Regions from separate parts of the Streptosporangium sp. NPDC000239 genome, predicted to be linked through region 1. Evidence: riboswitches for the same ligand, from Rfam matches in the RefSeq annotation. Region 1 holds a riboswitch; each other region holds the start of a gene.

Region 1 (7,404 bases):
CGCCGGTAGATCTCCGCGCCGTCCCGGACGTAGTCGGTCACGTTTCCCCTCTCAGAGCCGCCACGGCGGCCGTGGTCTCCTTGGTGTCCGCGCAGTTCAGGCCGCTTTCCGGGCCACTGTTCAAGCCGCTGTCCAAGCCGCTGTCCTCCAGGAGGACCCGGTAGCCGGTCGTGGTCGCGACCACGTCGACGGCCCGTCCTCGCGGGCGGCCGCAACGTCGTTCGCAGCCCGCCCAGTGCACCGGGAGCGTACCGGGGCGGGCGGGGACGGCCGAGGGCGGGTCGCTCTCGGCCGCGATCCAGCGGGCGGCGTCGGCCCGCACGTCGGCCAGTGACTTCGCGCAGCCGGGCCGTCCCGCGCAGGCCGTCACACCCGTCCACGGCGAGGCCGGGTCGAGGACCAGCCCGGCGGCGACGAGCCGCCCGGCGACCTCGGAGAGAGCGGCCGGGGACAGGCCGGGCAGGACGACGCCGCGCCACGGCGTCAGCCGTACCTCCTCGACGGCCAGGCCGGCCAGCAGGGCGGCCTGGGCGGAGGTCAGCCGCCCCAGCGGCGCCGTGACGCCGAGCGTGTTCAGGCCTGAGGGCTGTTCGACGGTCCCGACGGGCCCGTGGGAGGGCGCCGGGACGGGGTCCCGCCGTACGGGGGCGGAGGTCGTCTCCAGGGTGGCCGCGACCCGGGCGGCGACGCGCTCCGCGCAGCCGGGCAGTTCGCCGATCCGCCACACACGGCCCTCCCGCACCCCGGGCTCGGTCAGGAACGCCTCGGCGGCGGTCAGCAGCGCGGCGACCGCCGATCCCGGTGGCATCCGCAGGCCGCTGTCGGCCTCGGCCAGCAGCAACGCCACCTCGCCGGGGCCGGTCGGCAGGATCGCGGCGTCCGCCCCGAGCCAGGCCACGTCGCCCCGGCCGTCGTCGAGCGCGAACAGGAACCGCCCCGGCAGGCCGGCGAGCGCGGGCGTGCCGCACAGGCGCAGGTCGAGCTCACGGGTCAGCGGTCCCACGTCGAGAATCCCCCGGCCGTCGAGGCCGCTCAGCGGTGAGGCCAGGACGTTGCGGACCCGTTCGTGGGTGGCCGAGGGCAGCAGCCCCGCCTGTGCCATGCGGGCCGCGAAGGCGTCCCCGGCGCCCAGTCCGCGCACCTGGACGTTCGCCCGGGAGGTCAGCTCGATGACGCCGTTGCCGCAGGTCTCGGCGGCCGAGGCCAGCTCGCGCAGCTGCGGGGCCGTCAGGCGCCCTCCGGGCACTCTGACGCGCGCCAGGCCGCCGTCGGCCGCGGAATGCACCTGGAGCGCCCCCGGGCACGCGTCGGGATGAGATCGTCCGGAGAAGTGACCTTTTGACACGCTGAGGATGGTAACTCCAGTTTCTTGCGGGGACCTCGCTGCCGTAGTCTCATCGTTGGCGACGGCAAAAGGGAGGAAGCCGGTGTGAATCCGGCGCGGTCCCGCCACTGTAACCGGGGAGCGAACCCCATCCAGCCACGGTCCGGCAACGGGCGGGAAGGCCGGGGGGAGCATCGATCCGGGAGCCAGGAGACTCCAGCCGTCGTAGCCGACGACGACCCGGGGCGAGGACCCCGAGGGAGGAAAGCCCTGTGCGCTGTTCGCCGTTCCCCAGCCGCAAGCCCGCACCGCCGTTCACGGCCGCGCCGCTCCCCGCCGGGGAGCGTGGCGAATGATCCTCCTGCTCTCCACCTCCGACACCGACCTGCTCAGCGCCCGCGCCAGCGGCGCGGACTACCGGCTCGGCAATCCCGCCAGGCTCACCGCGGGGGACCTGCCTCCCCTCGTCGAGGGCGCCGACCTGGTCGTCGTACGGCTGCTCGGCGGGCGCCGCGCCTGGGAGGAGGGCCTGGACGCCCTGCTCGCCGGGCCGCTGCCCGTCGTCGTGCTCGGCGGCGAGCAGGCGCCGGACGCCGAGCTGATGGAACTGTCGACCGTGCCCGGCGGGGTGTGCGCCGAGGCGCACGCCTACCTCGCCCACGGCGGGGCCGCCAACCTCGCCGAACTGGGCCGCTTCCTGTCGGACACGCTGCTGCTGACCGGCCACGGCTTCGCCCCGCCCGCCCCGACGCCCGCCTGGGGCGCGCTCGAACGCCGGGCGCGCCGCGAGGAGGGCCCGGTCGTCGGCGTGCTCTACTACCGCGCCCACCACGTCGCGGGCAACACCGCCTTCGTCGAGACGCTCTGCGCCGCGATCGAGGACGCGGGCGCCCGCGCGCTGCCCGTCTACTGCGCCTCCCTGCGCAGCGCCGAGCAGGGCCTGCTCGACACCCTGGGCACGGTCGACGCCCTGGTGGTGACCGTGCTGGCCGCGGGCGGCACCCGCCCGGCCACCGCGTCCGCGGGCGGCGACGACGAGGCCTGGGACGTCGGCGCGCTCGCCGAACTCGACGTGCCGATCCTGCAGGGCCTGTGCCTGACCGGCGGCAGGGCCGCCTGGGAGGCCAACGACGACGGCCTCTCCCCGCTCGACGCGGCGACCCAGGTGGCGATCCCCGAGTTCGACGGGCGGATCATCACGGTGCCGTTCTCCTTCAAGGAGATCGACGGGGACGGCCTGACCGTCTACGTCGCCGACCCCGAGCGGGCCTCCCGCGTGGCGGGCATCGCCGTACGGCACGCCGTCCTGCGGCACGTCCCGCCCGCAGAGCGGCGGATCGTGCTGATGCTGTCGGCCTACCCGACCAAGCACTCCAGGATCGGCAACGCCGTCGGCCTCGACACCCCGGCGAGCCTGGTGCGGCTGCTTGCCGCGATGCGCGAGCACGGCTACGACATCGGCGCCGAGGACGAACTGCCCGGCGTCACCGGGCAGGACGGCGACGCGCTGATCCACGCCCTCATCGCCGCCGGAGGCCAGGACCCCGACTGGCTCACCGAGGAACGGCTCGCGGGCAACCCGGTGCGGATCAAGGCCTCCCGCTACGCCGCGTGGTTCGCCACGCTGCCCGAGGACCTGCGGGCCTCGGTCGAGGAGCACTGGGGACCCCCGCCCGGTGAACTGTTCGTCGACACCTCCGCCGACCCGGACGGTGAGATCGTGCTGGCCGCGCTGCGCGCGGGCAACGTCGTCGTCATGGTGCAGCCGCCCCGGGGGTTCGGCGAGAACCCCATCGCCATCTACCACGACCCCGACCTGCCGCCCAGCCACCACTACCTGGCCGCCTACCGCTGGCTGTCCGACGGCTTCGGCGCGCACGCCGTGGTGCACGTCGGCAAGCACGGCAACCTGGAGTGGCTGCCCGGCAAGTCGGCGGGCCTGTCGGCCTCCTGCGGCCCCGACGCCGCCCTCGGGGACCTGCCGCTGATCTACCCGTTCCTGGTCAACGACCCCGGCGAGGGCACCCAGGCCAAGCGCCGCGCCCACGCCACGCTGGTCGACCACCTCGTCCCGCCGATGGCCCGCGCCGACACCTACGGCGACATGGCCAGGCTTGAACAGCTCCTCGACGAGCACGCCTCCATCGCCGCGATGGACCCGGCCAAGCTGCCCGCGATCCGGGCGCAGATCTGGACGCTGATCCAGGCCGCCAGGCTCGACCACGACCTCGGCATCGAGGACCGTCCGCACGACGCCGAGTTCGACGACTTCCTGCTGCACGTGGACGGCTGGCTGTGCGAGGTCAAGGACGTCCAGATCCGCGACGGCCTGCACGTGCTCGGCGCGGCCCCGCAGGGTGCCGTCCGCGTCGACCTGGTGCTGGCCATCCTGCGCGCCCGCCAGATGTGGGCGGGCGGCATGGCGCTGCCCGGCCTGCGCGAGGCGCTCGGCCTGCGTGAGGACGGCACCGCCGGGCGCCTGGGCGTCGACGAGGCGGAGGCCGAGGCCAGGTCACTGGTCGAGGCGATGGAGGAACGCGGCTGGGACCCGGCCGCCACGGCCGAGGTCGCCGCGTCCGTGACGGGCGGCGACCGGGAGCAGGTCGGGCGTGTCCTGCGGTTCGCGGCCGAGGAGGTCGTCCCCAGGCTGGCGCGCACCGTGGACGAGATCGGCGCGATCCTGCACGCCCTCGACGGCGGCTACGTCCCGGCGGGACCGAGCGGGTCGCCGCTGCGCGGGCTGGTCAACGTGCTGCCGACCGGCCGCAACTTCTACTCGGTCGACCCGAAGGCCGTGCCGAGCAGGCTGGCCTGGGAGACCGGGCAGGCGATGGCCGAATCACTCCTCGAACGCTACCGCTCCGAGCACGGCGACTGGCCGCGCTCGGTCGGCCTGTCGGTGTGGGGCACCAGCGCCATGCGCACCGCAGGGGACGACGTGGCCGAGGTGCTGGCGCTGCTGGGCGTGCGCCCGGTGTGGGACGAGGCGTCGCGGCGGGTCACCGGCCTTGAGGCGATCCCCGCCGGGGAACTGGGCAGGCCCAGGATCGACGTGACCGTCCGCATCAGCGGCTTCTTCAGGGACGCCTTCCCGCACGTGGTCGCCCTGCTCGACGACGCCGTACGGCTGGCCGCCGGGCTGGACGAACCGGACGAGGACAACTACGTCAGGGCGCACGTGCTGGCCGACACCCGTGAGCACGGCGACGAGCGCAGGGCGACCATGCGCATCTTCGGCTCCCGTCCCGGGGCGTACGGCGCCGGGCTGCTGCCGCTGATCGACAGCCGCAACTGGCGCGACGACGCCGACCTGGCCGAGGTGTACGCCGTGTGGGGCGGCTTCGCCTACGGAAGGGGTGTCGAAGGGGTCCCGGCCAGGCAGGACATGGAGGCCGCCTACCGGCGGATCGCGGTCGCGGCCAAGAACGTCGACACCCGCGAGCACGACATCGCCGACTCCGACGACTACTTCCAGTACCACGGCGGCATGGTCGCCACCGTCAGGGCGCTCACCGGCAGGGCCCCCGCCGCCTACGTCGGCGACAGCACCCGCCCCGACGCGGTCCGCACCAGGACCCTGTCCGAGGAGACCTCCAGGATCTTCCGCGCCCGGGTGGTCAACCCGCGCTGGCTGGCCGCCATGCGCAGGCACGGCTACAAGGGCGCCTTCGAGCTGGCCGCGACCGTCGACTACCTGTTCGGCTACGACGCCACCACCGGGGTCGTGGCCGACTGGATGTACGACAAGCTCGCCGCGACCTACGTGCTCGACCCGGAGAACCAGGCGTTCCTGTCCGAGTCCAACCCGTGGGCGTTGCACGGCATCGCCGAACGCCTGCTTGAGGCGGCGGGCCGGGGCATGTGGGAACACCCCGACCCGGACGTCCTGCGCGAGCTGCGGGAGGTCTACCTCGCATCGGAGGGGGACCTGGAGGACGGCGCCTGACCGGTCCCCTCCCGAGGAGTCAGGAACGGCGGCCGAACCAGCGGCGCCTCTTCGCCGGTCCGGCCGTCGGGGCCGCGAAGCCGCCCAGCGGCGGGACCGTCGGCGCGCAGTCGTCCAGGGCGACCGGGTCACCCATCGCGACCACGATCCTGCGGCCGCCCCGGAACGCCTCACGGGCGTGCGCCGACAGGATGTTGTCCACGATCAGGACGTCGCCCGGCCGCCACGTCTCCCTGACCGTCGCCCGCCGGTAGGCCTCGTCGATCGTCTCCACGTCCTGCCTGGAGATCGGCTCGCCGTCGCCGTAGGCCGTGTTGAAGGGCAGGTTGTCGTGTCCGAGGTCCTCAAGGAACACCTCACGCACCTCCGGGTCGAGCGCCCACTCGTTCCAGAAGACCGTGTGGTTGAACCACACCTCCTCCCCGGTCCCCGGGTGGCGGATGGTCGCCGAGCGGCGCTGCGTCGTCCGCAGCCTGTCGCCGTCCAGCCACTCGTGGGCGATGTGGTTGGCCGCGCAGTACGCGGCGACCTCGTCCCTGTCCTCGGTGCCGAAGGCGGTGCGCCAGCCGAGGCTGATGTGGTCGCCGTAGTTGCGCACCAGGGACCAGCCGTGCGCGCGGAACCGGTCGGCGAGCGGCGCCGGGATGTCCCCGAGCACCTTGCGCACGTCGGTCACCGGGGTCGCGCCCCCCTGGTCGGGGGCGACCAGGCAGCCGAACATCAGCAGCCCGGGGAAGCTGAGCGCGTAGCTGTTCTCGTTGTGCGGGCGGATCGCCTGGGACGGCGGCAGGTCCGTCGAGGAGTAGACGTCCTTGCCGAAGTGGCTGCGCGGGGTGGCCTTCTCCACATACCCGGCGGGCCTGGAGACCAGGGCGTCACGCACCTCGGCGAAGTCCTCGACCCCCGTGAGCGGCAGCCCCCGCAGGTAGAGGGCGCCGTGGACGTCCAGGCCCGCCCTGAGGGCCTGACGGTTCTCCCGCAGCCACTCGCAGGTCTCCCTCAGACCGGTCCCCTGGGCGTCGGCCGCGGCGGGGCGGCCGTCCTCGACCTCCCAGGCGATGGTGGTGTTCACGATGCGCGCGTCCTTTCGAGTTCTTCGATGCCGACGAGGTCGTCGGGCCTGGCGTCGGGCACGTCGTCGTCGAAACGCGCCAGGGTCCTGATCCGGAGGCCCGCGACCGTCAGCAGGGCGATGCCGAGCCCGCACAGCAGGTAGAGCAGCCCGATGCCGCGTCCCGGCCCGGTGCCGATCACCACGCCGAGGGTGCCGGCGAGCGGGCCGCCCGCGGCGAGCAGCGGGTCGAGGAGGGGGGCGGCGAGCGGGGCGATGACGCCGAAGCCGATCGGTGTGGTCGCCGCGGCGATCATGGTGTTGACCGCGATGACGCGCCCCTGGAAGCGGTAGGGCACCTTCACCTGGATGATCGTCATGATGACGCCGTTGATCAGCGCCAGCGCGTAGGACATGCCGAAGGCCCCGGCTCCGATCAGCCAGAGGTTGGGCCGCAGCCCGATCAGCAGTCCCGAGACCGCCATCAGCGTCGTGGTGAGGATCACGCCGCGCAGCCTGCGGTGGGTCGGGCCGCCCCACAGGCTCATGGTGACGCCGCCGGCGACCGCGCCCGCTCCGGCCGCGACCGCCATGGCACCGGCGGCGGTCAGCGAGGAGAAGGACAGCACGAGCGGCGAGACCATGACGAACATGGGCGCCAGGAACAGGTTCACCCCGGCGAAGAGGGCGAGCATGGCCCGGAAGCTCCGGTGCCCCAGCGAGAACCGGAAACCGTTGGCGATCTCCGCGGACATCGGCTCACGGCGGCGCAGCCCCAGCGTGGTGGGGAACCTGACGAACAGCACCACGACGACGGCGAAGACGTAGGCCGCCACCTGGATGGTCAGGATGCCCTCAAGGCCGATGGCGGCCAGCAGGCCGACCGCGACGAGCGGGACGAGGAACTGGGCGGTGCCGATCGCCAGCTGCACGATGCCGTTGGCGTGCCCGAGGTAGCGTTTCGGCACCAGCTGCGGGATCGACGCCTGGTAGGCGAGCCGCTGGAAGGTCGCGGAGACCGAGACGACCGCTATCAGCACGTACAGCGGGGCGACCGTGAGCCCGCCGGTGAGCAGCAGGGCG
Region 2 (7,404 bases), on a different contig from region 1:
CACCCGGTCACCATGGAGGTCGAGGGCTTCGGCAAGGTCGTCTTCTGCCACGGGACCCCGCGCGACGACAACGAGGTCGTGCTGGTCGACACCCGGCTTGAGCGCTGGGCGGAGGTCTTCGCCGACCTGCCCGGCGACGTGCGCACCGTGGTGTGCGGGCACACGCACATGCCGTACATGCGGCTCGTGGACGAGCGTCTCGTGGTGAACGCCGGAAGCATCGGCATGCCCTACGGCCGCACCGGCGGTCACTGGCTGCTGCTGCGCGACGGCCAGGTCCAGATCCGCCGCACCCCGTTCGACCTCGACGACGCCGTGGAGTCCGTGGTGCGCAGGTCGGGCTACCACGACTGCCGCTCGTGGGCCGAGCACTACATCCACGCCGTCACGACGGACGCCGAGGCCGTCACCGCCTTCGGCCCGCGCGACGGCCGTACGGCCTGCTGAACGCCACCAGCCGGTCGCCGAGGGGACTTCTGCGGTACAGGACGTGCCGCCCGTCACGGACCCGGGTGACCAGGCCGGTGCCGTACGGCACGCGCAGGTGCTGGGAGACGGCGTTCGGGGTCACCCTCAGGCGGCGGGCGAGTTCGACCGTCGGCGACGGCTCCTCAAGCAGGCCGAGCAACGTGGCCCTGGGCGCGCCCAGCAGCGCCCCGCCAGGGCGGTGGCGTCTGGGGGCGGAGCCGATTTCATTAAGCCCCACCCTGCGTTGCTTGGCCGTTCGCGCCGGGTGGCGTGGACTTCTCACGTGGGCTCCTCCGGGGCGGGGAGCGCCGGACCGAGCGAGAGGAAGAGGACATGGAGGGGTTCGATCCGCGCACGAGCTTCGGCCGTGAGGTGTCCATGCGCTACGACGCCGAGGACACCCGTGGTGACGAGGAGCGGACGGTCGCGTTCCTGGCCGGGCTCGCTGCCGGGCGTGACGCACTGGAGTTCGCGGTGGGCACCGGCCGCGTCGCCCTGCCGCTGGCCGGAAGCGGGATACGGGTCGACGGCGTCGAGCTCTCACCGGACATGGTGGACCGGATGCGCGAGAAGCCGGGCGGCGACCTGATCGAGGTGACCATGGGCGACATGTCCACCGTCACCACCGGACGCCGCTACGGCCTGGTCTACCTGGTGTACAACACGATCGGCAACCTCCTCACCCAGGACGACCAGGTCCGCTGCTTCGAGAACGCGGCCCGGCACCTGGCCGAGGACGGGGTGTTCGTCGTGGAGTGCCGGATACCGACCGCCCCGGCGCGCCCTCGTCACCAGTACGTCGACGCCGAGCACGTCGGGGTCGACCACGTCGGCCTGGACGTGTGCCGCTACGACCCGGTGACGCAGATCCTCGACGAGAACCACGTCAGGATCAGCGCCGAGGGCATCGTCCTCAGTCCCATCAGGCTCCGCCTGGCCCATCCGCCGGAGTTCGACCTCATGGCCAGGATCGCGGGTCTCCGGCTGCGCGAGCGCTGGGGAGGCTGGGAACACGAGCCGTACACGGCCACGAGCCGGCGGCACGTCAGCGTCTACGAACACGCCGGGTGAGCCGGGGCGGTCCGGTCACGCCGGCGTCCGGTCCGTGAGGAGGGCGGCGAGGGCGGCCAGGGCCTTGTCCGGGTCGGCGGGCCTGCGGCCCTGGGCCGTCTCGGCGTTGCCGCCGCCCCGGCCCTCGGGCAGCGCTCTGACCAGGTCCGCGGCGGCCAGTCCCCGGGTACGGCCCGCGGCGTTCACGGTGACCACGAGGGCCGTTCCTGACAGCACCGCGGCGACGCCCGGCCGGTCCTCGGGCAGCGCCGTGCCGACGCGCTCCGCCAGGAGACGGGCGTCGGTCTCCGTGGTGCCGGTGGCCAGCAGGACGTCGCCGTGGACGGTCGCGGTCGCGGCGACCTGACCGGCCTCGACGGTCAGGAGCCGGTCGCGGAGCCTGGCCGTCTCACGTTCGCTCTCCCTGAGGCGTTCGGCGAGGGCGGCGACCCGGTCGGCGACCTCCGCGCGGGGGGCGTTGAACTGCTCGGCGATCCGGGAGACGAGGTCGCGCTCGCGGGCGAGGTAGCGGAAGGACTCGATGCCGGTGACGGCCTCGATGCGGCGCTGCCCCGAGCCGACCGACGACTCGGTGGTGACGGCGACGCCGCCGATCTGGGAGGAGCGGTCGACGTGGGTGCCGCCGCACAGCTCCCGTGACCAGGCGCCGCCGATCTCGACGACCCGGACCGTCTCGTCGTAGGTCTCGCCGAACAGCGCCAGCGCCCCGATCTCACGGGCCTCCCGAAGGGGCATGTGGCGCACCTCGACCGGCAGGTCCCCGCGGATCGCGACGTTGGCGGCGTCCTCGATCTCCCCGCGGGCTCCGGCGGGCAGGGCGCCGCGCCAGGAGAAGTCCAGGCGCAGGTGGCCGGGCCGGTTGTAGGAGCCGGACTGCAGGGCGGCCGGGCCGAGCGTGGCGCGCAGCGCGGCGTGCACGACGTGGGTCGCCGAGTGGGCCTGGCGGGCGCCCGCGCGCCACTCGGGGTCGACCTGGGCGCGTACGGGCTGTCCCGGCGCCAGTTCCCCGTCCAGGACGCGCACCTGGTGCACGACCAGCCCGGGGACGGGGCGTTGCACGTCCAGCACCTCGGCGGACAGGCTCGGGCCGTGCAGGGTTCCCGCGTCGCTCTCCTGGCCGCCGGACTCGGCGTAGAACGGGGTGCGGTCGAGGACGACGCCGACGATCTGGCCCGCGACGGCCGTGGCCACGGGCGCCCCGTCGCGGAGCACGGCCAGGACCGTCGAGTCGGTGGTCAGCGTCGTGTACGCCTGCCAGTCGGTGGGGCCGTGCTCGTCGAGGAGGGCGCGGTGCAGTCCGGTGTCGGCGTGGCCGGTCTTCCTGGCGCGGGTGTCCTCACGGGCGCGGCGCCGCTGCTCGGCCATCAGCTCCCTGAACCCGGTGACGTCCACGTCGAGGCCGTGTTCGGCGGCGATCTCGACGGTCAGGTCGATCGGGAAGCCGTAGGTGTCGTGCAGCTTGAAGGCCGTGGCCGCGGGCAGCCGTTCCCCGGTCCGGGTGATGGCCCGGTCGAGCAGCGCGCTGCCCTGGCGCAGCGTCGAACGGAAGGTCTCCTCCTCGCCGTAGGCGTAGGCCGAGATCCGGTCGAAGTCGGCGGCCAGCTCCGGGTAGGAGGGCGCCATGCAGTCGCGGGCCACCGGCAGCAGTTCGGGCAGGACCGGGTCCTCGTAACCGAGCAGCCGGACGGCGCGGATCGCCCGGCGCAGGATCCGGCGCAACACGTAGCCACGTCCCTCGTTGGAGGGGGTGACGCCGTCGCCGATCAGCATGAGCGCGGTGCGGACGTGGTCGGCGACGACCCGGAGCCGGACGTCGTCGGGGTGGCTCTCGGCCGCGGACGGCCCGGAGCGCACGCCGTACCTGGTTCCGGTCAGCGCCGCCGCGGCGTCCAGGACGGGCCGGGTCTCGTCGGTCTCGTAGAGGTTGTCGACGCCCTGGAGCAGCGCCGCCATGCGTTCCAGGCCCATGCCGGTGTCGATGTTGCGGGAGGGCAGCTCGCCGAGGATCGGGTAGTCCTCCTTGCCGACGCCCTCGCCCCGCTCGTACTGCATGAAGACCAGGTTCCAGAATTCGAGGTAACGGTCCTCGTCGACCTCGGGCCCGCCCTCTCGCCCGTAGGCCGGGCCACGGTCGTAGTAGAGCTCGGAGCAGGGCCCGCACGGCCCGGGGACGCCCATGGACCAGAAGTTGTCGGCCTTGCCGCGCCGTACGATGCGGGCCTCCGGCAGGCCGATCACGTCCCGCCACAGGGCGTGGGCCTCGTCGTCGTCCAGGTAGACGGTGGCCCAGATCCGGTCGGGGTCGAGGCCGTAGCCTCCCTCGGCCCGCGGTTTGACCGTCAGGTCCCAGGCGAGCCTGATCGCCTCCTCCTTGAAGTAGTCGCCGAAGGAGAAGTTGCCGCTCATCTGGAAGAACGTGCCGTGCCTGGTGGTCTTGCCGACCTCGTCGATGTCGAGGGTGCGGATGCACTTCTGCACGCTGGCCGCCCGGGGGGACGGCGGTGTCCGCTGCCCGAGGAGGTAGGGCTTGAACGGCACCATGCCCGCGTTGACGAACAGCAGTGTCGGGTCGTCGGCGGGCAGCGGCGCGCTGGCGGCCACGGTGTGCCCCGCCGCCGCGAAGTGCTCAAGGAACCGCCGTTTGACCTCCGCCGTCCGCACTTGCCCTCCCGAATACCGCCAGACTTTGCAATTGCAAATTTGTTGCAACAAGGCATCGTACAGCCGCCGCCGGAACCGGAGGCCATCTTCAGCGCATCAACGGCTTCGTGCAATGATGACCGGCGAAGGCGAGCGCGGACGAGGAAGCCGGTGCGAATCCGGCGCGGTCCCGCCACTGTGATCGGCGAGCGGACCCCCACGAGGTCACCGCCCCCTGCGGGGTGGGAAGACGGGGGCGAGCATCGACCCGAGAGCCAGGAGACTCACGCGGTCGCCTCCTCGACGAACTGGGGCGGATCTCCCCGGAGAGGAGCGGGTCGGCCGATGGATGACCTCGCGTGGCGACGACCGCACGAGCCCTCCGCGCCGACGTGTGCCCGGAGACGACCTCCTGGCCGGTTCCGTGACCTTCCGGCAGGGCCGTCCCATGGTGCAGATCCCGTGAGAGGAACCGTCCGTGACGGTCAGACGTCCCCTGTCCCTGTTGTTCGCCCTGTCCTGCGCCGTGCTCCTGGCCGGTTGCGGCACCTCCTCCGGAGCCCCGGCTGAAGCCCCTGCCGGGGCCGTCGCGGGCTTCCCGGTCACCCTCGACGACTGCGGCGTCAGGACGACCTACGACCGCCCGCCGCGGCGGGCGGTCTCGCTCAACCAGCACGCGACCGAGGTGATGCTGGCGCTGGGACTGCAGGGGTCGATGGCCGGCACCGGATATCTCGACGACAAGGTCCTGCCCGAGTACCAGGCCGCCTACGACGGGGTGAAGGTGCTCTCCAGGCAGTACCCCTCCTACGAGGCGCTGCTGGCCGAGGAGCCCGACTTCGTCTACGGCGGTTTCTCCAGCGCCTTCGACGAGAAGGAGGGCCGCGGCCGCGACGCGCTGGGCAAGGCCGGGATCGACACCTACCTCAACGTCGAGCAGTGCCCATCAGGCCCGGTGGACATGGACCTGATGGACCGGGAGATCCGCAACGTCGCCACGATCTTCGGCGTGCGCGAACGGGCCGAGGCGCTCATCACCCGGCTGCACGAGCCCCTGGCGCGGGTGAGGGAGAGGCTCGCCGACGTCGAGCCGGTCAGGTTGTTCGTCTACGACAGCGGCGACAAGACCGCCTTCACCGCCGGGGGCAAGGGCGTCGGCGACGAGATCATCACGCTGGCGGGCGCGCGGAACGTCTTCACCGACGTGGACAAGACGTGGGCCGACGTGTCGTTCGAGCAGGTCGCCGAGCGCGCGCCCGACTGGATCGTCGTCTACGACTACGGCGAGGAGAAGGTCGAGGACAAGAAGAGGTTCCTGCTGTCGAACCCGGCGCTCGCCGATGTTCCGGCGATCAGGCACAGGCGGTTCGCGGTGCTGCCGCTGTCGTCGGTCGTGCTCGGGGTCCGGGCGCCGTCGGCGGTCGAGTCGCTGGCCCGGCAGATCCACCCCGACCGGTTCGAGTGAGCGGCCTGACCGGGCTCTCCCGGACGACGCCCGTCACCCGGCGCCCCGGCCTGCCGTACCCGCTGACGCTCGCGCTGTGCGCGCTGCTGCTCGGCGGGGCGGTCACGGCGGGGGTCGCGGCCGGTTCGATCAGCCTGCCCGCCGAACAGGTGTGGGGCATCCTGCTGCACCGCCTCCACCCCGCGCTGGCCGAACCGGTCTGGTCCCCGGTCAGGGAGACCGTCGTCATGGACGTACGGCTGCCGCGGGTGATCCTGGGCGGGGTCATCGGCGCCGGTCTTTCGGTCTGCGGGATGGCGTTGCAGGCGCTGGTGCGCAACCCGCTGGCCGATCCGATGCTGCTTGGCGTCTCCTCCGGCGCCAGTGTGGGCGCGGTGAGCGTGACGGTGTTCGGCCTGACCTTCCTCGGACCGTTCTCACTGCCGGTCGCCGCGTTCGCGGGGGCGCTGGCGGCGCTGGTCACGGTCTATTTCCTGGCCCGGTCCGGCGGGCGGATGACCACGGTACGGCTGGTGCTGGCCGGGGTGGCGACGGCCGAGGTGCTCTCGGCGGCGGCCAGCTTCCTGGTGGTGACCTCCGACGACCCGCACCGGGCCCAGTCGGCCGTCCGCTGGATGCTCGGCGGCGTCGCCGGGACGACGTGGACGACGGTGTGGGTGCCCGCGGCGGCCGTGACGGCGGGCACCGTCGTCCTGCTGGGCGTCTCACGCCCGCTGAACCTGCTGCTGGCCGGGGAGGAGGCAGCCGCCTCCCTGGGGCTGGACGTGCACCGCTTCAGGGCGGCGCTGTTCGTGCTGGTGGCCATGGTGATCGGCACCGTCGTCGCGGTCAGCGGGGCCATCGGGTTCGTCGGGCTGATCATGCCCCATGTGGTACGGCTGCTCGTCGGGGCCGACCACCGGCGGGCGCTTCCGGCCACGGCGCTGCTCGGGGCGGCGTTCCTCATCACGGCCGACCTGGTCGCCAGGACGCTGATCACCCCCGAGGAGATCCCGGTGGGGATCATCACGGCGCTGGTCGGCGGGCCGTTCTTCCTGTGGCTGATGCGCAGGAGGACCTGATGGGCGCTCTGGCCGTACGGGAGGTCTCGGTGCGGATCGGCGGCAGGGACCTGGTGCGCGCGGTGACGTTCGAGGTGGCCCCCGGTGAGGTGCTCGGCCTGGCCGGGCCCAACGGCGCGGGCAAGTCGACCCTGCTGAGGACCCTCTACCGGGTGCTGCGCCCCACCGCCGGGCAGGTGCTCCTCGACGGGCACGACGTGTGGCGGATGCCGGGCAGATGGCTGGCCCGCCGGCTGGCCGCGGTGCTTCAGGATGGCGGCGGCGACTTCGGGCTGAGCGTCCACGACGTGGTGTCCATGGGACGTACCCCGCACAAACGGGCCTTCGACGGCGACTCCCCCGCCGACCGGGCGATCGTCGCCGAGGCGCTGGAGCGGCTGGACGTGGCCGATCTGGCCCACGCGCCCTTCGACCGGCTCTCCGGCGGGGAGCGGCAGCGGGTGCTGATCGCCCGGGCGCTGGCGCAGCGGCCGGAGGTGATGGTGCTGGACGAGCCGACCAACCACCTCGACCTGCGCCACCAGCTCGACGCGCTGCGCCTGGTGCGCGGGCTCGGGATCACCGCGGTGATCGCGCTGCACGACCTCAACCTGGCCGCCGCGTTCTGCGACCGCCTGTGCGTCATGGACGGCGGCGCGATCGTGGCGCTCGGGACCCCGCGCGAGGTGCTGACGCCTGAGCTGCTGCGGGACGTCTACC
Region 3 (7,404 bases), on a different contig from region 1:
GCGGAGCGCTCGGGATAGGCCCTGCCGTACAGCCTGACGGAGGAGCGGCCGGGTTTCGGGGTCACCAGGCCTCCCGAGGCGGGCATCGAGGCCGGTTCGCCGGCGGGGTCGTGGAACCAGGCCTTCTGGCCCAGATACCAGATGGCCGTCCAGTCGCCCTCGCGGCCCGCCAGGGCGTAGCGCTGACCGGTGGAGGCGCGGGCCGCGTGGTCGTAGACGTTGTAGGTCGAGTCGCCGCCGGGGTGCCTGCCGACGTCCCTGACCAGCGGCGCCTCATCGGAGGGGGCGCTGTACAGCCAGACCGAGGCCGCGCTCGCGGGCATGCACTCCCCGGAGGGGAGACAGCCGGTGAAGTAGGGCTGGTTGAGGACGTAGTCGGGCTTGATCATCACCGAGCGCGCGTCCTGGTCCCCGGAGGCGGTCAGCGGGTGGCCGAGCAGTTCGAAGTAGTGGGCCCAGTCCCAGTAGGGGCCGGGGTCCTGGTGCATGCCGCGGACGGTCTCCGGGGTGGTGCCCGGCACGTTGTCGTGGCCGAGGATGTGCGCCCGGTCGAGGGGGATGCCGTAACGCTCGGCGAGATGGGCCACCAGCCTGGCCGACGCCTGGTACATCGCCTCGGTGAACCAGGCGCCCTTGGCGAGGTAGCCCTCGTGCTCGATGCCGATCGAGCGGGAGTTGAAGTACCAGTTGCCCGCGTGCCAGCCGATGTCGTCGGGCCTCAGGTGCTGGGCGATGTGCCCGTCGCCGGAGCGCACGGTGTAGTGCCAGCTCAGGTAGTCGGGGTTCCTGACGAGCCTGGTCATCGCGTCGTAGGAGGTCTCCCCGTCGTGGATGACGATGTAGTCGACCTGGCGACGGCCGTCGTAGCGGTCGTGGTTGCCGTGCCCGCCGTTCCTCGTGCGCCGGTAGGCGGCGGGAACCCACTCGCAGGAGACCTCCGGGGGGCAGTCGGGCGTCACGGTGCCGGACGCGCGGCGCAGCCCGGGTGTCCCCGTCCCGGCCGGTCCCAGGCCGGGCGCGGGCGGCAGGACGATCCGCTCGCCGCTGTCGGTCACGCGGGAGACCCCGGCGCGCATCGTCGCGTAGACCGCGTCGGCGAAGGCCCGCCCTGCCCCGGTCTCACCGGGCCCCGCGTACCGCGCGACCGCGGCGTACCAACCGGCCGCTCCGGCGTCCGGCCTTCCTCCGGAGCGCCGCTGGTGGTCGGCGAGCAGCGCCGCCCCGGCCCGGATGTTGGCGGCCGGGTCCGCGCGCAGCACACCGGGGTCGATCCCGGTCAGCTCGGCGGCCCGGCGCAGGGTGTCCTCGGGCGGCGCGGGCGCCACGTCCCGGGTCCCGACCCGGTACGGCCTGCTCTCGTCGCCCCGGGGGTCGCCCTCGGCGTCCCGGTGGACGCCGCTCCCTGTGGAGGCCCGGGTGACGGCCCGGCCGTCGACCAGGTGCATGGGGCCGTAGCCGCCCGCGACGCTGGGCAGCCGGCCGTTGACGTCCCAGCGGGACTCCAGGTAGGACACGGCCAGCAGCACGTTCTCCGGCACGCCGTACTCTCCGGCCGCCCGGGTGAAGGCCTCCCGCAGGCTCGCGGGGGCGGCAGGGGACGCGGAGCCGTACGGCGGGGGCTGCCAGGCGGGTGCCGGAGCCGCCACTGAGAGGGCGGCGACGATCGATATCCCCGGCAGACGGCGCATGAGGTTCCCTTCCGGCGTGATCACTACCCAGAGTTATGGGTGGTCGCGGACCGTCTTATGGCCGGGCGGAGGGAGATCCACGGCAATCTTTCCTGCCCGGAATCGGGCAGAAAACTTGGTAAACGCCAACATGGCTGCGTATGGTCCTCCTCTGTGTCGACGGCATGGCATCCCCACGAGGACCTCATCGCCCACCTGACCCGGACGAGCGCGCTCGGTCCGGGAGAGGCCGCGAGGGTGGTGGCGGACGTGCTGGCCTACTTCTCCGAGCCCACCGAGGAGTTCGTCCGGCGGCGTCACGCCGAGCTCAAGTCCAGGGGGCTGGTCAACGACGCGATCTTTCCCAGGATCGCCGCCGAGCTGAGCTCCCGCCGTGTCGCCGCACCGGAACTGTCCCTGCGCCAGTTGCGCCGGATCGTCTACGGGTAAGGAGCGGTCAGATGTGCGGAATCGTGGCCTACGTGGGGCCGAAGGACGCGGCCCCCATCCTGCTTGAGGGCCTGCAGCGCCTTGAGTACCGCGGTTACGACTCGGCCGGCGTGGTGGTCTCCAACAGAGGCCTGAAGATGCGCAAGGTCAAGGGCAGGGTCGCCGACCTGGCGGCCGTAATGCCCGCCAGGTTCAAGGGAACCTTGGGCATCGGGCACACCCGCTGGGCGACCCACGGCGCGCCCAGCGACGTCAACGCCCACCCGCACCTGTCCGCCGACGAGCGCGTCGCCGTCGTGCACAACGGCATCATCGAGAACGCCGACGAGCTGCGGGCCAAGCTGGAGGCCGACGGCGCGGTCTTCCTGTCGGAGACCGACACCGAGGTGCTCGCCCACCTGATCGCCCGCACCGTCGAGGACACCGACTCGCTGGCGGAGGCGGTCCGTGCCGCGCTCAAGCGGGTCGTCGGCACCTACGGCGTCGCGGTGGTCGACGCCCGGCGCCCCGGCGAGGTGGTCGTGGCGCGCAACGGCAGCCCGATCGTGCTGGGCATCGGCGAGAAGGAGATGTTCGCCGCCTCGGACGTGGCCGCGCTGGTCCGCTACACCCGCCAGGTGGTGCACCTGGAGGACGGCGAGCTCGCGGTGCTGAAGGCCGACGGCTTCAACACCTTCTCCAGCGACGCGCGGGAGACGGCCAAGGAGCCGCTGACGGTCGACTGGGAGGCCGGGCACTACGACACCGGCGGCTATGAGCACTACCTGCTCAAGGAGATCTCCGAGCAGCCGGAGACGGTCGCCAGGACGTTGCGCGGGCGCCTCGACGACCGCTTCCACATCGCCCATCTGGGCGGGCTCAACATGGACGCGCGGGAGAGCCGCTCCTTCCGCCGGGTGAAGATCATCGGGTGCGGCTCGGCCTACTACTCGGGTCAGATCGGCGCCCAGCTCATCGAGGAGCTGGCGCGCATCCCGTCGGACGCCGAGCCCGCCAGCGAGTTCCGCTACCGCAGCCCGGTCGTCGAGCCGGACACCCTCTACGTGGCGATCAGCCAGTCGGGGGAGACCTACGACACCCTGGCCGCCGTCCAGGAGCTCAAGCGCAAGGGCGGCCGGGTGCTCGGCATCGTCAACACCGTCGGCAGCGCCATCGCCAGGGAGGTCGACGGCGGTCTCTACCTGCACGCGGGCCCCGAGGTCTCGGTGGCGAGCACCAAGGCCTTCACCTCGACCGCGGTCGCCTTCGCGCTGCTCGCCCTGCACCTGGGAAGGGTGCGCGACCTGTCGCCCGCCGACGGCCGGCGCATCGTGGAGGGCCTTCGCGCGCTGCCCGGCCAGATCGGGGAGATCCTCGCCCTCGAACCCCGGATCAAGGAGCTGGCCGGCAAGTACGCCGGCTCGCCGAGCATGATGTTCGTCGGCAGGGTCAGGGGATACCCGGTGGCCAGGGAGGGCGCGCAGAAGCTCAAGGAGGTCTCCTACGTGCACGCCGAGGCCTACCCGGCCAGCGAGCTCAAGCACGGGCCGCTGGCGCTGATCGGCCCGGAGATGCCGACCGTGGCGGTCGTCCCCGACGACGAGCTGCTGGACAAGAACCTCACCACGCTGGGGGAGATCCGCGCGCGCGGCGGGCGGGTGCTCATGGTCGGGCACCGCGAGGCCGATCCCCGGCTGGCCGACGACTGCCTGGTGGTGCCCAGGAACGAGATCGAGCTCGACCCGATCCTGCTGTCGATCCCGCTGCAGCTGTTCGCCTACCACGCGGCCGTCGCGCTCGGCCGCGACGTGGACAAGCCGCGCAACCTCGCCAAGAGCGTCACCGTGGAGTGAGCGCGGACCATCATCCCTGATGCCCCAATTGCGGTGCAGAGAGTGACATATCTGCAACGTAGGGTATCGAGAGATCTGGGGGATCTCGGCGGAAGGGACGCTTATGCACCGTAGGCGATTCCTCGCGCTCGCGCTGGGGGTCATGGTCGCCGGGGGCTGCGGTGACATGGGAGGCCCCGGTGCGGGGTGGGCGCGCAGGCTGACCATCGTCGCGCCGGTCGTCCGCGGGCGGCGCTGGGACCAGGCCGCCCACGCGCTGGCCGCGATCCTGACCGGCGAGAGGATGGCCGGTGCGGTCGAGGTGAGCGGCGCGGGCGCCCAGGGGATGGCCGCCCTGACCGCGTTCGCCGCCGCCGTCGGGGGCCCCTTCGCGCGCGAGGGCCGGGTGTTCCTGGCGGGCGTGCCGATGCTGGCGGGCGGCGAGACCGCCGACGCGGACTCCGTGCTGGCGGCCTCGACCCCGCTGGCCAGGCTGGCCGGAGACTGGTCCGTCCTGGCCGTCTCCCCGAACTCCCTGCTGCGGACCTTCGAGGACTTCGTCGCGGCGCTGCGCCGCGACCCGGCGCGGCTGGTGGTCGGGGGAGGGGCCGAGGGCGGCTCCGACCACGTGCTCTACGGCATGATCGGCAAGTGCCTCGGCGTCGACGTCAGGCTGATGGAGTACGCGGGTTACCCGACCGAGTCGGAGGCCGTCGAGGCGCTGCACGAGGGGCGGGTGGCCGCGCTCCTCGGCTCGGCCGGCTCCCTCCTGCCGAAGATCGCCACGGGCCGGCTGATGCCGCTCGCGGTCTCCTCGGGGGAGCGGATCGACGGCATCGACGCGCCGACGCTGATGGAGCGGGAGGTGCGCCTGGAGTACGCCGACTGGTGCGGGGTGCTCGGTCCCCGGGCCATGAGCCCCGGCGACCGGGACGGGGCGGTCGCCCTGTGCGACCGGATCGACGCCTCGCCCCGATGGCAGGCCGTGTGCGCGGCCAACGGCTGGCACCGGGCGTACCTGAGCGGTGACGACTTCCGCCGGTGGCTGGTCACGGAGACCCGCCGTACCCGCGCGGTGCTCAACGAGCTCGGGTTGCTGAGCATCCCCGACACAAACTGTTGGGGTGGTTGCGTCAGGCGGCACTAGATGTAGGATCCTGGTCGTCGCTGGTTCGCCCACGAGGGCGAGGCAACAGGGAACCCGGTGAGAGACCGGGACTGCCCCGCAGCGGTGAACGGGAACGAAAGCCGTCAACTGAGCACTGGGTGAACCACGCCCGGGAAGCGACGGCCGGTAGGAGCGCGCGTCACGCCCGTGAGTCCGAAGACCTGCCCGCGGTGTGTGGAGGGGGGACCGACCAGGTCCCCGCTCGGCACGAGAGTTGTCCAGGGCTTCGAGGGAGAGCCGCGGGACGAGGCGGTCCGGCGTGCCCGGGAGCCGCCCGTTGACGCGCGCCCTGCTCCGTGAGCCGTACGGGGATTACCTGCACGAGGGGTGGCACGTGACACAGACCTTGGCCGAGAAGGCGGAGAAGACCGGGCACTCGCCGGACGATCGCAGGCGGGCGATCGAGGAGGCCGCGGCCCGGGTGATCACCGACCCGGAGAACTCCAGGGCCGCCGCCAGGCTGCTGACCGGCCTGATCGCCGAGGAGGCCGCCGAGCACGGCGTCACGACCTTCTCCGAGTCGATCGCCGCGACCCACGGCGCGGGGCTCCTGCAGGACGGGCTGGCCGCCTTCGTCGCCGCCAACGCCGCCGCCCTCGACGCGCTGGTCGACCCGGCCGCCGACGACAGGTTCGAGTACTTCGGGCTGCGCACCGTCTACGACCGCTACCTGCTGCGCCACCCGAGCACCCGCAAGGTCCTCGAACGCCCCCAGCACTTCCTGCTGCGCGTGGCCTGCGGTCTGTCGGAGACGGTCGAGGAGGCCGCCGAACTGTACGGGCTCATGGCCACCCTGTCCTACCTGCCCAGTTCGCCCACCCTGTTCAACTCCGGTTCCCGCAGGCCCCAGCTGTCCTCCTGCTTCCTGCTCGACTCCCCGAGGGACGAGCTAGAGGCCATCTACCAGCGCTACGGCCAGGTCGCCCGCCTGTCGAAGTACGCCGGGGGCATCGGCATCGCCTGGACCCGGGTCCGCTCGCGCGGCTCGCTGATCCGCGGCACCAACGGCCACTCGAACGGCATCGTGCCGTGGCTGCGCACCCTCGACTCCAGCGTCGCCGCCGTCAACCAGGGCGGCCGTCGCAAGGGCGCGGCCTGCGTCTACCTGGAGCCCTGGCACGCCGACATCGAGGAGTTCCTCGAACTGCGCGACAACACCGGCGAGGAGGCGCGCCGTACGCACAACCTGAACCTCGCCAACTGGATCCCCGACGAGTTCATGCGGCGGGTCGAGGCCGACGAGATGTGGTCGCTGTTCGACCCCAAGGAGGTCCCGCACCTCACCGACCTGTACGGCGAGGCGTTCGAGGAGGCCTACCGCAGGGCGGAGGCCGAGGGCGGGTTCGTCAGGCAGGTTCCGGCCCGCGCCCTGTACGGCCGCATGATGCGCACGCTCGCCCAGACCGGCAACGGCTGGATGACCTTCAAGGACGCCTCGAACCGGACCTCGAACCAGACGGCCCGTCCGGGCAACGTCATCCACCTGTCGAACCTGTGCACCGAGATCCTGGAGGTCACCAGCGACGCGGAGACCGCCGTCTGCAACCTCGGCTCGATCAACCTGGCGGCCCACCTCACCGCGGACGGTGTGGACTGGGAGCGGCTGCGCCGTACGGCTCGCACCGCGGTCAGGTTCCTGGACAGGACCATCGACCTGGGCTTCTACCCGACGCCCGAGGCCCGCGCGGCCAACGAGCGCTGGCGGCCCGTCGGGCTGGGCGTGATGGGGCTGGCCGACGTCTTCTTCGCGCTGCGGCTGCCGTTCGACTCGCCGCGGGCGCTTGAGCTGTCGACCCGGATCGCCGAGGAGATCGCGCTGGCCGCCTACGCCACCTCCAGCGACCTGGCCGCCGAGCGGGGGCGCCACCCCTCCTACGGGGACACCCGCGCCGCCGACGGCGTGCTGCACCCCGACCACTACGGGGCCGCCCGTTCGGCGGAGTGGACGGCGCTCAGGGAGCGGATCGCCGTGACCGGCCTGCGCAACTCGCTGATGATCGCGATCGCCCCCACGGCCACCATCGCCTCCATCGCGGGCTGCTACGAGTGCATCGAGCCCCAGGTGTCGAACGTCTTCAAGCGCGAGACCCTCTCCGGGGAGTTCCTCCAGGTCAACCGCTATCTGGTCGCCGACCTCACGGCCCGGGGCCTGTGGACCCCGCAGATCAGGGACGCGATCAAGCGGGCGGACGGCTCGATCCAGGACGTCCCGGGCATCCCCGACGACCTCAGGACGCTCTACCGGACCGCGTGGGAGCTGCCGCAGAAGGCGCTGATCGACCTGGCCGCGGCGCGCGCGCCGTACATC
Region 4 (7,404 bases), on a different contig from region 1:
CGGGACGCCGCCGAGTCCCTCGCGCAGCAGGGAGGCGACCTCCTCGACGTCCGGCACCCTCGGGGAGTGGATGTCGTAGACGCCCGGCCCCACCTCGCGGGGATACCCGGCCCCGGCCAGCTCGCCGGCGACCCGCATGTGGGAACGGGCGGCCTCCAGGCTGATCACGTCGGCGTCGAGGTCGTCGATGGCGGACAGGATCTCACCGAACTCGGCGTAGCACATGTGGGTGTGGATCTGGGTGTCGGCCCGCACCCCGCTCGTGGCCAGGCGGAAGGCCTCCGTCGCCCAGGCCAGGTAGGCGGGCCGGTCGGCCGCGCGCAGCGGCAGTGTCTCCCGCAGCGCGGGCTCGTCCACCTGGATGACGGCGATGCCCGAGGCCTCCAGGTCGGCGACCTCGTCGCGCAGGGCGAGGGCGACCTGGCGGGCGGTCTCGGCCTGCGGCTGGTCGTCGCGGACGAAGGACCAGGCGAGCATGGTGACCGGGCCGGTCAGCATGCCCTTGACCGGTCGCCCCGTCTGGGACTGGGCGTAGGTCGTCCAGCGCAGCGTCATCGGCCTGGGGCGGGAGACGTCCCCGGCCAGGATCGGCGGGCGCACGTAGCGGGTGCCGTACGACTGCACCCAGCCGTGCTGGGTGGCCAGGTAGCCGTTGAGCCGCTCGGCGAAGTACTGGACCATGTCGTTGCGTTCCGGCTCTCCGTGCACCAGGACGTCGATGCCCGCCCGCTCCTGGAAGACCAGGACCGAGCGGATCTCCGAGGCGATCAGCTCGTCGTAGGCGTCCTGGTCGATCCGCCCGGCGCGCAGGTCGGCGCGGGCCGCCCGCAGCCGCCCGGTCTGCGGGAAGGAGCCGATGGTGGTCGTGGGCAGCTCCGGCAGGCCGAGGCGGGCGCGCTGGGCCGCCGCCCGCTCACCGTACGGCTGGGGCCTGCGGGTGTCGGCGGGGGTGACCGCGGCGGCGCGGGCCCTGACCCCGGGGTCGTGGGTGAGCGTGGAGGCCTCGCGTGAGGCCAGGTCGGCCCGGTTGGCGGCCAGCCGTCCGGCGATGGCCCCGGTTCCCTCGCTGAGCCCGGTGGCCAGGGTGACGACCTCGGCGACCTTCTGCCTGGCGAAGGCGAGCCAGCGGCCGACCCGCGGGTCGAGGCCGTGTTCGAGCCCGAGGTCGACGGGGACGTGCAGCAGCGAGCAGGAGGGCGCGACGTCCACCCGGCCGGCCAGGCCGAGCAGGGTGGCCAGGGTCGCCAGCGACCCGCCCAGGTCGTTGATCCACACGTTGCGGCCGTCCACGACACCGGCGATCAGGCGCTTGCCGGGCAGACCGCCCGCGCGGGCCAGGTCCTCCAGGTTGGCCGCGGCCGGGCCGGTGAAGTCCAGTCCCAGGCCCTCGATCGGCGCCCTGGCCAGGACCGGCAGCGCGTCTGCGAGCCGGTCGAAGTAACCGGCGACGAGGATCTTCGGCCGGTCGGTCAGGGTGCCGAGCTCACGGTAGGCGTGGGCGGCGGCGTCGAGCACCGCCCGGTCGCGGTCCTGCGCCAGCGCGGGCTCGTCGAGCTGCACCCACTCGGCACCGGCCGCGCGCAGGGCGGCGAGCACCTCGGCGTAGACGGGCAGCAGCCGGTCGAGCAGGCCGATGGGTTCGAAGGCCGGGTCCGCGCCGGGGGCGGGCTTGGCCAGCAGCAGGTAGGTGACGGGGCCGACGAGCACGGGGCGCGCGGTGTGCCCGAGCGCGACGGCCTCGCGCAGTTCGCCGACCTGTTTTGCCGGGTCCGCGGCGAAGACGGTGTCAGGTCCCAGCTCCGGCACCAGGTAGTGGTAGTTGGTGTCGAACCACTTGGTCATCTCCAGCGGGGCGACCTCCTGGGTGCCCCGGGCCATGGCGAAGTATCCCGCCAGGGGGCCTTCCGTCTCCACGACGGCTCGGTGACGCGGGGGGACGGCGCCGACCATGACGGTGGTGTCGAGGACGTGGTCGTACAGCGAGAAGTCGCCGGTCGGCACCTCCCGCACCCCCGCCTCCGTCAGGTGCCGCCAGTTGCCTGCGCGCAGCCCGGCCGCGACGTCCAGCAGGTCACGCTCGGTCACCTGGCCCGCCCAGTGGCCCTCGATCGCCTTCTTCAGCTCACGGTCCGGCCCCTGACGGGGGTAGCCGTACACGGTGGGGGAGGAAGTCTCGGTCACGGAACTCTCCTTCGCGAGTCACGAAAGGACTCCGGTGCCCCGAGGGGAGAGACGAAGGAGAGGCGGGCGCACCAGGCCCGTCCCATGCCGCCGACCCACCCGCGAGGTCACCGAGGTCACCGCGTGCGTGGTCGCACGCGGGCAGTGGCAGGTCTTCGGACTCGCGGGCACGTCCGGGCCGTTGTCTCGCCCTGACACCTAGTGGCCGTCGCTTCCCGGACCCGATCTGCCGGATCCAGTGCGTTTGACGGCGGTCGTTCCCACTCACCGCTGCGGGGCAGTCCCGGAGTCACACCGGGTTCCCTCTTACGACGCGTCTGCCTGGCGGGCAGGGCGAACCGACTGCGTCCCCAACCCTACGCGCATCCGATGGCGGAGCGACAACCATATTCGGGCCCGCCGGCGGGTTCGCGGGATCGTTCTCCCATCGCCCCGGGCCGCCTGAAACCGTACGGGGGAATTCGCGGGTCGCGGGAAAATCTCCGTCCCCCGCTTTGGCAACTCAACAACCGTGACCTAAGACCCCATTTCCTACAATTTCCGAAAGAAAAGGGCAGGCTATATTAGACCCGGCAAACCCCCCAGCCATCGGAGTTAACCATGTATCGGACTAAAGGGTCACATCTCCATCAAGGGCGTATACCAAGCGCCCTAACCGATGTCAAGTCGCGAGTCGCCGCCATTCTCCACCGGCGTTTCCCGGTCATCATGCGAGGGACGCTCGGCCTGGTGTTCCTGTGGTTCGGCGTGCTGAAGGTGGCGAACGTCAGCCCGGTCGGCGCCCTGGTCGCCGACACCCTGTCCTTCGTGCCGCTGCCCGCGTCGTTCGTGGTGCCCGCCCTGGGCGTGTTCGAGGTCGCGGTGGCCCTGGCGCTGTTCACTGGCCGGTGGCTGCGCCCGTTCCTGCCCGTGCTCCTGCTCCACCTCCTCGGCACGTTCCTGGTCCTGGTGCTCCACCCGGGTGTCGCGTTCAAGGACGGAAACCCGCTCATGCTCACAATGGAGGGCGAGTTCGTCGTCAAGAACGTCGTCCTGATCGCCGGGACATTGGTCGTCGCCGCGACCCTCCCCCGGCGCGAGGGGCACGAGGAACAGCGGGAGGAGTCCCGCCTGCCGGTTTCCACCACCTCGCGTTAGAGAACTCACGACGGGCCCGTCGCGGGCCCGTGGAGAACGAATGCCGGGAAACGGGAAACGGGATCGCCCCGTTTCCCGTTTTCCCAAGGGCACGACGCCCCGCCCAGGACCTGTTTTGTGGATCTTCGCCGTGGCGAGGATCGTCCAGGTGGATGCCCCGCGAGGCGGAGGAGGAGCTCATAACGGAGTTATGGGCGACAGATTCTCCCCGGGCCCCGCGGCAAACGCGGAGCGTTTTCGTGGGGTGGGGCGACAACGCGGCGGGGCGCCGCCTGGGCGACCGCGGCAGGCGGAAAGATCCGCAAAACGGGTCCTAGGGGAGCCCGTCCCCCAAGGGCGGGACCTTCGTCCCTGATGGTCACGCCGTACGGCTCCGACAATGGAGGTGACGGCTTCGCGCCCGGAGAGCGGGCGCCGCCACCGTCACGAAGAACGGGGGTTCAGATCATGCGATCCAAGCAGTGGGACGTCCGGGTCTCCATCACCGAGGACGGCGACGAGACCTTCGCCAGGGCGGTCCTGCCCATCGCGGGTGCCGGGGAACTGGCGGGGATCGGCCGGGCACGCCGCAACCCGTCCGACGATCCGGTGGCCGAGATCGGCGACGAGCTCGCCGCCGCCAGGGCGCTGGCCGACCTGTCCGGCAGGCTGATGAGCGTCACCTCGGCGGACATCGCCCAGCTGACCGGCCCTACCTCGTGGTGAGGGGGCCCCGCGCACGGACCGGCCCGCCCGCCGTCGCCCTCACGGACTCCGGCGGACGGGCCCCGGTTCACCGCCGGCCGTAGACCTGGTGGACGAACTCGGCGAGCTTGTCGTCGGGCAGGCCCTTGGCCAGGTCGGCCTCACTGATCATGCCGACGATGCGGTGGTTCTCGATCACGGGCAGACGCTTGATCCGGTGCCGTTCCATCATGGTCAGCGCCTCGTCGACGCTGCCTTCGACGTCGATCCAGATCAGCCCCTGGGCGAGCTCACTCGCCGTCGTCTCGTCGAGGTTCCCGCCCTCTGCGCAGCACTTGATCACGATGTCACGGTCGGTGATGATCCCCTTGAGCCGGTCGTCGTCCCCGCAGACCGGCAGCGCGCCCACATCCAGGTCGCGCATCATCCGCGCGGCCGTACGCAGACTGTCGTGTTCACCGACGCACCGCGCGTCCGGGTGCATCAGGTCCCGGACCGTCCTGCCTGTCTCCGTTCTCGTCATCGTCACCCCTCCTGACGGTAGGTTTGTGGGCCTCTATAGCCCTATGCCCGATAAATTCGGATTCAGTGGGGCGATTCTGGAGAGAAAGGCTGTGATCCACGATCACGGCCTTCTCGGCGGGCCACCCGGATGTCAGGATGTCGGGTGTGACCCTCGCGGCGTCGGCGCTTCGCGTGCCACGTGCCATCGTCTTCGCGACGCTGTGCACCGTGGTCTCCGCGGGCGGCCACGCCCTGGCCGGAGGCGGTCTCGTCCCGCCGTTCCTCGGGATTCTCGGCGTCGTCGTCTCCTTCTGCGTCGCCTACCCGCTCGGCGGTCGTGAACGCGGCCCCGAGGTGGTGCTCACGGCCACCGGTGGCGTGCAGCTCCTGCTGCACGAGCTGTTCAGCCGGGCCGCGCACGGGCCGCACACCACGATCCTCGGCGACCACGGCCATCCCACCTCCGGCATGACCGCGGTCCACCTGGCCGTCGCGCTGGGCACCGGCTGGTGGCTGTACCGCGGTGAGAGCGCGGTGTGGCTGATGATCCGCCTGTACGGCCGCCGCCTGCCGGTGATCCGGCTGCTCCTCACCGTCCCCACCGAGGTGGTCGCCCCCGTCCGGCGGCCGGTGACCACCCATGAGGCCACGCCGTACGGCGGGCGGGACGTCCTTCCCGCGCTACGGCGCCGCGGCCCACCCCTGCCCGCCCCCACCGGCTGAGCCCCCACGGCCCCGGGCCTTCCCCCCTGTCACGACCGGAGTCCTCCCCCGACCGGAGGTTCTCCCGCCCTCTCATGACCGGCGCGCTCCCCGCTCCTTCGCGATCGGGTGTCCTCGCCGGCCCTTCGTGATCGGGCGCTTCCCCGGGCCCTCCGGGACCGGACGTCCTTCGGGGCCGGACGCGTTCCCCGGGCCCTCCGTGGCCAGGTGCCCCCCGGCTCCGTGACCGGGTGGCCCCGCTTCCCTCACCGAAGCCGCGGGGAGCCAGGGGGAGCCGGGGGGGGAGCCGACACCGCCGCCGAGCCCGTCCACGGCCCGGCCCACTCGTCACAGCCGGGTGCACGGCGCCCCGCGCGTCGTGCCCGGGCGTGTCCCCGCTCCCCGTGGCCGGGCGTGGCCGCGTCCGGGGTGCTCCCTGTCGCGCCTGGACGTGTCCGGGCACTTCACCGTGCCCGGACACGTCCGCCCCCGCCTCCGGCATGCCCTTTCACCCGGCCGGATCCCCCTAAGCCGTCGATCGGCCCGCCCGGCGAGCACGCCCTGACGCCCGCGGCTCCGTCTCGACCAGCGTCGAAGGAACCCCCATGCCTCCTGCCGTACCAGCCGTCTCCTCGATCTCAGCGGACCTCCCCGCCTCCCCCGCCTCTGTCGGCTTATCCGAACCCTCCGCCGCCTCCTGCCCTTCTGTCGTCTCCGGTTCCCCCGGGCTCTCCGGGCTCTCCGGGCTCTCCGACGAGCAGGTGACGGCGCTCGCGCTGGCCGCGCGTGCGGGGGCGCCCGACACCGTCGAGGCCTTCGCCCGCGCCGTCTACCCGGACGTACTGCGCTTCGTCGCCCACCTGGCCGGAACCCACGCGGCGGAGGACCTGACGCAGGAGACCTTCGTACGGGCCCTGCTCGCCCTGCCCCGTTTCGCGGGCCGCTCCTCCGCCCGGACCTGGCTGCTGTCCATCGCCCGGCGGGTCGTCATCGACCGCTTCCGGTCCGCGGCCCGCCGTCCGCTCCTCGCCGACCTCACGGACTGGCAGTCGGCGGCCGAACGCCGTCAGCCCCTCGGGCTTCCCGGACGCGAGGACGGAGTCGCCCTGGCCGACCTGCTGTCCAGGGTCCCGCGTGAACGCCGCGAGGCCTTCGTGCTGACCCAGCTGGTCGGGGTGCCGTACGGCGAGGCCGCCGAACTGATCGGCTGCCCGGTCGGCACCGTACGCTCCCGCGTTGCCCGCGCCAGATCCCAGCTGATCGCCTCCCTGACCGCCGCCGACCGGGCCGCCTGACCCCCGCCCCGAACGATCGTCATGCCCTGACCTGCGCGAGAAGGCCAGATCCCCGGATGACGGCGGCGGGCTCACCGGGACCCGACCGGGCAGAACTCGGCCGACAGGACGTCGGCGAAGACGTTCAGCCCGCTCCAGTCGCCGTTGATCTCGGTGGCCAGCATGTGCCTGCCGTCTCGCCGCCCCATGGCGTACGTCCACGATCCGTAGGTGGCACCGGCGTTACCCCAGACCCACGTGCCGCACGACAGTCTCTGGGTGAAGACGCCGAGTCCGTAACGGGTGCCGGGGATCCAGGCGGGCCCGCCCTTGGTCTCGACGGTGGTGAACATCTCCTTCTGCTGGGCGGCGGGCAGTAATCGGCCGCCCAGCAGCGCGCCGAAGAACCGGTTGAGGTCACCGACCGTCGAGACCATCCCGCCGGCCGACCAGGCGGCGGACTGGTTCATGTCGCCGGCGTCGTAGATCGCCGGGTTGGGTTCCTGGGAGAACAGGGTGGAGTAGTGCACGGGGTGCGGACCTCGGATCCTCGCCTCCGTTCCGGGAAGGTATGTCCCGGTCAGGCGCAACGGCCGGATGATCCGCCGGGTCACCTCGTCACCGAAGGTCCTGCCTGTCGCCTTCTCCACGATCATGGCGGCCAGGATGTAGTTGGTGTTGGAGTAGGCGAAGCCCCCGCCGGGGGCGAAGTACGGTGGGTTGCGCAACGCGATCCCCACCAGTTCCTCCGGCGTGACGACGTCGTAGCGGTGCTCGAACCACGCGGCGCCCCGCCCCTTGGCGAAGAATTCGGGGTCGTTGCCGTAGTTGAAGATTCCGCTGGTGTGGTTGAGCAATTGCCGGACGGTGATCCTTCCGCCGTCGTATCCGTTGCCCCGCACCAGTCCGGGCAGCCAGTGCT

Evidence for each region. A riboswitch is a leader RNA that binds a small molecule or an ion and turns the genes downstream of it on or off. The one in region 1 is predicted to bind cobalamin.
Region 2: it holds a riboswitch for cobalamin, as region 1 does, so the genes downstream of both, ABT340_RS17890 (ABC transporter substrate-binding protein) here and cobN (cobaltochelatase subunit CobN) in region 1, are expected to answer to the same signal.
Region 3: it holds a riboswitch for cobalamin, as region 1 does, so the genes downstream of both, ABT340_RS16615 (ribonucleoside-diphosphate reductase subunit alpha) here and cobN (cobaltochelatase subunit CobN) in region 1, are expected to answer to the same signal.
Region 4: it holds a riboswitch for cobalamin, as region 1 does, so the genes downstream of both, metE (5-methyltetrahydropteroyltriglutamate--homocysteine S-methyltransferase) here and cobN (cobaltochelatase subunit CobN) in region 1, are expected to answer to the same signal.

What each region holds. Positions count from the first base shown of each region.
Region 1 is NZ_JBEPEI010000036.1:4,745-12,148, reverse strand. It holds gene ABT340_RS41680 (precorrin-8X methylmutase) at 1-41, opposite strand, end outside; gene cobG (precorrin-3B synthase) at 38-1,345, opposite strand; cobalamin riboswitch at 1,365-1,563, shown strand; gene cobN (cobaltochelatase subunit CobN) at 1,677-5,270, shown strand; gene ABT340_RS41665 (TauD/TfdA family dioxygenase) at 5,290-6,342, opposite strand; gene ABT340_RS41660 (non-ribosomal peptide synthetase/MFS transporter) at 6,339-7,404, opposite strand, start outside.
Region 2 is NZ_JBEPEI010000006.1:148,590-155,993, reverse strand. It holds gene ABT340_RS17910 (metallophosphoesterase family protein) at 1-447, shown strand, start outside; gene ABT340_RS17905 (ArsR/SmtB family transcription factor) at 407-751, opposite strand; gene ABT340_RS17900 (class I SAM-dependent DNA methyltransferase) at 802-1,539, shown strand; gene alaS (alanine--tRNA ligase) at 1,555-4,200, opposite strand; cobalamin riboswitch at 4,342-4,464, shown strand; gene ABT340_RS17890 (ABC transporter substrate-binding protein) at 4,658-5,644, shown strand; gene ABT340_RS17885 (FecCD family ABC transporter permease) at 5,641-6,705, shown strand; gene ABT340_RS17880 (ABC transporter ATP-binding protein) at 6,705-7,404, shown strand, end outside.
Region 3 is NZ_JBEPEI010000005.1:331,920-339,323, forward strand. It holds gene ABT340_RS16595 (N-acetylmuramoyl-L-alanine amidase) at 1-1,688, opposite strand, end outside; gene ABT340_RS16600 (hypothetical protein) at 1,842-2,117, shown strand; gene glmS (glutamine--fructose-6-phosphate transaminase (isomerizing)) at 2,129-3,949, shown strand; gene ABT340_RS16610 (Bug family tripartite tricarboxylate transporter substrate binding protein) at 4,053-5,075, shown strand; cobalamin riboswitch at 5,080-5,279, shown strand; gene ABT340_RS16615 (ribonucleoside-diphosphate reductase subunit alpha) at 5,431-7,404, shown strand, end outside.
Region 4 is NZ_JBEPEI010000001.1:921,077-928,480, reverse strand. It holds gene metE (5-methyltetrahydropteroyltriglutamate--homocysteine S-methyltransferase) at 1-2,181, opposite strand, end outside; cobalamin riboswitch at 2,311-2,540, opposite strand; gene ABT340_RS04190 (hypothetical protein) at 2,890-3,318, shown strand; gene ABT340_RS04185 (dsRBD fold-containing protein) at 3,766-4,023, shown strand; gene ABT340_RS04180 (CBS domain-containing protein) at 4,091-4,525, opposite strand; gene ABT340_RS04175 (hypothetical protein) at 4,672-5,229, shown strand; gene ABT340_RS04170 (sigma-70 family RNA polymerase sigma factor) at 5,814-6,503, shown strand; gene ABT340_RS04165 (serine hydrolase domain-containing protein) at 6,575-7,404, opposite strand, start outside.